Regions from separate parts of the Mesorhizobium sp. B3-1-7 genome, predicted to be linked through region 1. Evidence: predicted binding sites of a transcription regulator. Region 1 holds the regulator's gene; the other holds the start of a gene.
What was found. The regulator PhoB, encoded in region 1, activates phosphate uptake and scavenging genes when phosphate is short. The targets are predictions, from matches to a motif close to TGTCATNNANCTGTCAT.

Region 1 (3,446 bases):
CTCGACACGCTCGTCATGCCCCGCGACGAGCTGATCGGCGAATGCATGGCGATCGTGCGGCGCCGGCTGCGGGATCCCGACCTCGACGTGGGCAGCGTCGCCCGCATCGCCATGGGCATTCAGGGCATCACCGATTCCCATTCACGCGCCATGCTGTGGTCGCCGATCACGCCGCTGACCGACATCCCTTTCGCCGACCTCCTCGAAAGGGAATTCGGTATTCCCGCCACCATGGAGAACGACTGCAACATGATGGCGGTGGCGCTGCAATGGCGCGATCCCGAGCGCTATCGCGACGACTTCATCGCCATCCTGCTCTCGCACGGTATCGGCATGGGCCTGGTGCTGAAGGGCGCGCTGTTCAGCGGCACGCATTCCTCCGGCGGCGAGTTCGGCCATATGATCCATCGTCCGGGCGGCGCGCTTTGCCGCTGCGGCCGCCGCGGCTGCGTCGAGGCCTATGCCGGCAATTACGCGATCTGGCGCAGCGCCATGGGAATAAGCGAGGATGCCACGCCGACCGACGTCGGCGACGCCGATATGCGCGCGCTGGCCGCAAAAGCCCGGCAGGAGGACGGACCCGAGCGGGAGGCTTATCGCCGGGCCGGCGAAGCACTCGGTTTCGGCCTCGGCAGCCTGTTCGCCCTTATCGACCCGGCGCCTGTCGCCATGGTCGGCGTAAGCGCGGCCGCCTTCGACCTGATCGAGCCGGCGCTGCGAGAGGCGATCGCCCAGACCGCCGGCGGCCAGCACTCGGAATCGATCTCCTTCGACACCGAGCCGAACGAACTGCCGCTTATCCGCGAAGGCTGCGCCATGCGCGCGCTGACCTTCGTCGATCAGGAGATTTTCGCGCCGGGGGTGCAGGCCAGAGCGGGGGCCGGGAAGAACGTGGCCTAAGCGAACATGGCGCTGAAGCCGCGAATCGCACCAACGTTGGAGATTGGCCGAAGCCACCGCGACTTCGTCATTCCAGGGCGGAGCAGGGAGCGAAGCGACGCGCGCAGACCCTGGAATCCATGCCGTTACCTCGATCGTAGGGTGCAGCGGTGCAGAGTTCTGCGCCATAGCGGCGCGTGGAAGTCACGGCATGGATCCTCGGGTCTGCGCTGCGTCGCTACGCTCCTTGCTCCGCCCGTGGATGACGAAGCACAAACGTCTCGGCTACCCACCAACGTGGTTGTTGGAAGCGCCTGACCCGTCAGGGCCCTCGGGACCTAATCCTCCCTGATCGCGTACCCCGCCCCGCGGATGGTGCGGATGACGTCTGGCATCCGGCCGTTGTTGACCGCCTTGCGCAGGCGCCCGACATGGACGTCCACGGTGCGCTCGTCGATATAGATCGTCTCGCCCCAGACATTGTCGAGCAGCTGGCTGCGCGAGAACACGCGGCCGGGATGACGCATCATGAATTCGAGCAGGCGGAACTCGGTCGGGCCGAGCCTGATCTCGCTCTTCTTGCGGTAGACCCGGTGCGATTCGCGGTCGAGCACGATGTCGCCGACCTTGAGCACGCTGGACAGCACCTCCGGCTTGGCGCGGCGCAGCAGCGCCTTGACGCGCGCCATGAACTCCGGCGTCGAGAATGGCTTGACCAGATAGTCGTCGGCGCCGGTCGAGAGGCCGCGCACGCGGTCGCTTTCCTCGCCGCGCGCCGTCAGCATGATGATCGGCAGCCGCTCGGTCTCGGGCCGCATCCTGAGACGCCGGCAGAGCTCGATGCCGGAAACCGCCGGCACCATCCAGTCGAGCACGAGCAGGTCGGGAACGTTTTCCTGAAGGCGGATTTCGGCCTCGTCGCCGCGGGTCACCACTTCGACCTGGTAACCCTCGGATTCGAGATTGTAGCGGAGCAGCACCCCCAGCGGCTCCTCGTCCTCCACCACCATGATGCGTGGCGCGATCATTGGGGTAACCTTTTCGTCAGGCCGCCGGCGCCGACATTGCGGTCTCGTCCTGCTTCGGACGATTGGCGGGCAATTGCGTGCCGGTCAGCACATAATAGGCGTTCTCGGCGATGTTGGTCACATGGTCGCCGATGCGCTCGAGGTTCTTGGCGCAGAACAGAAGATGCGTGCAAGCGGTGATGTTGCGCGGGTCTTCCATCATGTAGGTCAACAGCTCGCGGAAGACGGACGTGTATTTGACGTCGATGCGCTCGTCGTCGTTGCGAAGCTTGGCCAGCACCGTGGCATCGCCCACCATATATTCCTGGATCACGGCCTGCACCTGGATCAGCACCAGCTGCGCCATCGAATCGATCGAATGCGTGAGGTCGCGCGGCGCGGCGCTGACGCCGACCGAGCCGACACGCTTGGCGATGTTCTTGGCGAGATCGCCGATGCGTTCGAGGTCGCCCGCCATGCGGATCGAGCCGACCACGTTGCGCAGGTCGTCCGCCATCGGCTGCCGCTTGGCGATCAGCGTGATGGCGCGGTCGTCGAGCTCGCGCTGACGAGCGTCCATGATGGCGTCGTCGGAGACGACGCGCTGCGCCAGCGCATTGTCGGTCTCGAGCAGCGCCCTCGTCGCACCGCCGACCATGGAGCTGGCGAGATCGCCCATGTCGTTGATGAGCCGGCTGATCTGCCTGAGATCCTCGTCGAAGGAGGCGACGGTATGTTCGGCCATGATGATGTCCTCGTATGAACTCAGCCGAAGCGGCCGGTTATGTAGTCCTGCGTGCGCTTCTCGCGAGGCGAGGTGAAGATCTTCTCGGTCCGGTCGAACTCCACCAGCTCGCCCAGATACATGAACGCCGTCTGCCGCGACACACGCGCCGCCTGCTGCATGTTGTGGGTGACGATGACGATCGTGTAGTCGGCCTGCAACTCGTCGATCAGTTCCTCGATCTTGGCGGTCGACAGCGGATCGAGCGCCGAGGCCGGCTCGTCGAGCAGGATGACCTCGGGCTTCACCGCCACGGTGCGGGCGATGCACAGGCGCTGCTGCTGGCCGCCCGAGAGGCTGAGGCCGCTGGCGTTGAGCTTGTCCTTGACCTCGGTCCACAGCGCGGCGCGCTTCAGCGCCTGCTCGACGCGGCTATCCATCTCGGCCTTGCTGATCTTCTCATAGAGCCTGACGCCGAAGGCGATGTTCTCGTAGATCGACATCGGGAACGGCGTCGGCTTCTGGAACACCATGCCGATCTTGGTGCGCAGCAGGTTGAGGTCCTGCGAGCGGTCGAGGATGTTCTTGCCGTCGAGCAGCACCTGGCCCTCGGCGCTCTGCTTCGGATAGAGCTCGTAGATGCGGTTGAGCACGCGCAGCAGCGTCGACTTCCCGCAGCCCGACGGGCCGATGAAGGCTGTGACGCTGCGCTCGGGCAGGGACAGGTTGATGTCCTTCAGCGCCTTCGACTGGCCATAGTAGAAATTGAGGTTCTTGACCTCGATCTTGGCCTTCTCGACGGTCGTGTCGGCTGCGTTCAGGTCGGTGGACAACAT
Region 2 (3,446 bases), on a different contig from region 1:
CCGGCGCCGACCTCGTAAAGCGTCGCGACGCCGTTGGCGCCGAACCATTCCACCGTCTCGCGCCAGCGCACGCGGCCGGTCACCTGCGCGACCAGGCGGCGAGCGATCTCATCCGGGTCGCTGGTCCGCGTCACCGTCACGTTGGAGACGACCGGAACCACCGGCGCCTGCTTCGCCACACCCGCCAGCACCTCGCGCATGATATCTGCCGCCGGCGCCATCAGCGCCGAGTGGAAAGGCGCGGACACCTGCAGCATCAGCGCCCGCTTGGCGCCCTTTTCGGTGCACAGCTTCGCCGCCAGTTCGACCGCCGCCCTGGCGCCCGAAATCACCAGTTGGCCGCCGCCATTGTCGTTGGCGACCTGGCAGACGGAGCCCTTGGCCGCTTCCGCGCAAGCCGCTTCGACATCGACCTGCTCCAGCCCGATGATGGCGGCCATGGCGCCCTCCCCGGCCGGCACCGCAGCCTGCATGGCGTTACCGCGGGTGCGCAAAAGCTTGGCGGCGTCGCCGACCGAAACGAAGCCGGCCGCCGCAAGCGCGGAATATTCGCCCAGCGAATGACCGGCCACATAGGCCACCTTGTCCTTCAGCGAGAAGCCCCGCGCTTCAAGCGCCCGCATCGCCGCCAGCGACACCGCCATCAGCGCCGGCTGGGCGTTGGCGGTCAGCGTCAGCGTCTCTTCCGGTCCTTCCCAGATGAGTTTCGACAGGTTTTCGCCGAGCGCGGCGTCCACTTCCTCGAAGACGCGGCGCGCTTCGAGGAATTGATCGGCGAGGTCCCTGCCCATGCCGACGGCCTGGCTGCCCTGTCCCGGAAAGGTGAATGCGACGGCCATTTTGGGTCTCTCCAGAGGCTGGTTTTTCCCTGCCTCTGGCGCAAGGCGCACAGCCAAGTCAAGCCCGCCGGCGCCTCTTCAGCCAGCATTTCAGCCGGAAAACCCAGCTGACTCCCTGTTCCGAAAGGCTTTTTGGCGATCACACCTGATGAAAACCGCTCACGTTTAGTTTGCTGGCTCTTCTTATTTCCGCCACAGGCGCTAGCTTTGCGTGACATTTCGATGACAGAAGCGTGACGGGCGTGGAAGGCGTGTCGCGTTGGCCGGGGGAAGTAGAGTGGCAAGGATCAGAAAAGGCGCGGCCAAGCCCGTGCCGCAGTTTTTGGAAGACGATCCGTCCACCGGCTACCTGCCGGGACGGGCCTGGCCGACTGTACGCTACGGCCTGACGACGCTTCTCGTCTCCGCCCTGCTCGTATTCGCGATCGAGTTGATCGTGCGCGGCGATTTCTTCGGCACGGTCGATTTCTTCCTGCAGCCGTTCAAGCCGGGCTGGACCACCATCATCGTCTTCGCCCTGGTGCTGGTCGGGCTGGACGCCATACTCGGGCGCAGTCACCAGAGCCTGATGATCGTGGCGCCGCTGACGCTGGCGCTGGCTTTTGTCGGCCACCAGAAATCGCATTATCTCGGCGATCCGCTCTATCCGACGGATTTCCTGTTCGCCCGCCAGATCGTGGCGCTGATGCCGCTTCTGGTGCGCGAGCGGCCGTGGACGGCCGTCATGCTGGCGGTCGGCATCGTCGGCGGGCTGACGCTGCTTGTCTACGGCTGGCGGACCTGGCGCAGGCGGGTGCCGATCCTCAGCCGCAAAGGCCGCCTGGCGCGGCTGGCGCTTGCCGTGCCGCTGCTCGCCTTCTTCGTCTCGATCATGGACTATGCCACCTTCTCGTGGACGCGCGACCGGCTGCAGATCATCCCGATCATGTGGGACCAGAAGGAAAACTACGCCTCCAACGGTTTTGCGCTGGCTTTCGCGATGAATGTGCCGATGGCGCATGTCTCGGCGCCGCCCGGCTACACCGAAAAGGCGATGGCCGCGATCCAGCGCCCCGACGTCGCCGCTTCGGTGCCGGACGAGAAGCCGGATATCGTGGTGGTGATGAGCGAATCCTTCTGGGATCCGACGCAGTTGCCCGGCGTCACCATCAAGCCCGACCCGATCCCGACAGTGCGCGCCTTGCGCTCCGGCTCGATGTTCTCGCCTGAGTTCGGCGGCATGACCGCCAATATCGAGTTCGAGGCGCTGACCGGCTTTTCCAACGCCTTCCTGCCGGCCGGCTCGATCCCCTATCAGCAATATGTGCGCACCCCGACCCCGTCGCTGGCCACCTTCCTGAAGAGCGAAGGTTACTATGCGCGTGCCATCCATCCTGGCACCAACTGGTTCTGGAACCGCGGCGCGGTCTATGCCGATTTCGGCTTCAAGGACTTCAAGTCTGAAGAGACGCTGCCGTCGATGGAAAAGCGCGGCCCGCTTGCCTCCGACGCGGCAATGACCGACGAGATCATCCGCGAGGCCGATGCCAGCGACGACCCGGTGTTCTTTTTTGCGGTCAGCCTGCAGAACCATGGGCCTTACGAGCCTTACCGCTACAGCAACCCGACGCATTCGGTCGATGCGCCGATCAGCTCCTGGGCGCGGGAATCGCTGCTCTCCTATGCCGAAGGCTCGGCCGACGCCGACCATGGCCTTAAGCGCCTGATCGACTGGGCGAAGGCGCGCCAGCGGCCGACGATCATCGCCTTCTTCGGCGACCATCTGCCGCCGCTGGGACCGGTCTATGTCGAGACGGGCTATCTCAAGGACAATGTCGCGCCGCGCAGGGAACCTAACGCCGGCGCCGCGATCGAGCATCACGACACGCCGCTGGTCATCTGGTCGAACCGCTCCGGTCCGGTGCAGAACCTGGGCTCGGTAAGCCCGGCCTTCCTGCCCTACCATATCCTGACCACCGCGGGCATCACCCACCCCTATTACACCGGTTTCCTCGGCGCGCTGCGCGAACACTACCGGGTGGTCGACCGCAACCTGCTCCTGTCGCCCTCGGGCGAAGCCACCCCGGACTGGGCGAGGCAGAAGCAGATCGACCCGAAGATCAACGATTTCCGGCTCATCCAATACGACATGATGTTCGGCAAGCGCCGCTCGGCGCCCGACTTCTTCCCCGAGACGGTGGACAAGCTGGTCGCGCATACGAGCTGAGGCGAAGGCGGTCAAAGCTGATCACAGCCATCCCGGCCATTGGCGGGAAGCGATGCTCCAATTCCGGAGCCTCGGAAGGTTTCGCCGCCGCAATCTGGACGTCAAAAGCCTGGAACGGGCTGGGTCTTTCCACTCAGTCGCGCGCCAATCGTCAAAGCCGCCGGAAAACTCTTGATCACGGCGCGCATGGCCGTCGCGCCACCTGGCCCAAGCGCTATCCGGGCAATCAAGGCCGCGGCACGCAGACGCGTCGAGAATTGCCGCCGCCATTCGCGTTCGTAGCGATGACCGGCGGCGTCGCGGTCCTCGTGACCTTTGCCCGATGCGATCAGCTCTCGCGCAAGCAGCCAGCCCGATTGCAGCGCCATCGAAATCCCCTCGGCGATGACGGGATGCGACTC

Region 2: a site for PhoB is predicted at 1,051-1,067, ahead of FJ417_RS12780 (LTA synthase family protein). Genes of this name have one in related genera too.

Annotation. Positions count from the first base shown of each region.
Region 1 covers NZ_VFTL01000021.1:31,754-35,199, reverse strand. The annotation lists gene FJ417_RS18275 (ROK family protein) at 1-900, shown strand, start outside; gene phoB (phosphate regulon transcriptional regulator PhoB) at 1,218-1,907, opposite strand; gene phoU (phosphate signaling complex protein PhoU) at 1,924-2,631, opposite strand; gene pstB (phosphate ABC transporter ATP-binding protein PstB) at 2,652-3,446, opposite strand, start outside.
Region 2 covers NZ_VFTL01000013.1:23,911-27,356, forward strand. The annotation lists gene fabD (ACP S-malonyltransferase) at 1-839, opposite strand, end outside; gene FJ417_RS12780 (LTA synthase family protein) at 1,117-3,045, shown strand; gene FJ417_RS12785 (NAD(P)/FAD-dependent oxidoreductase) at 3,147-3,446, opposite strand, start outside.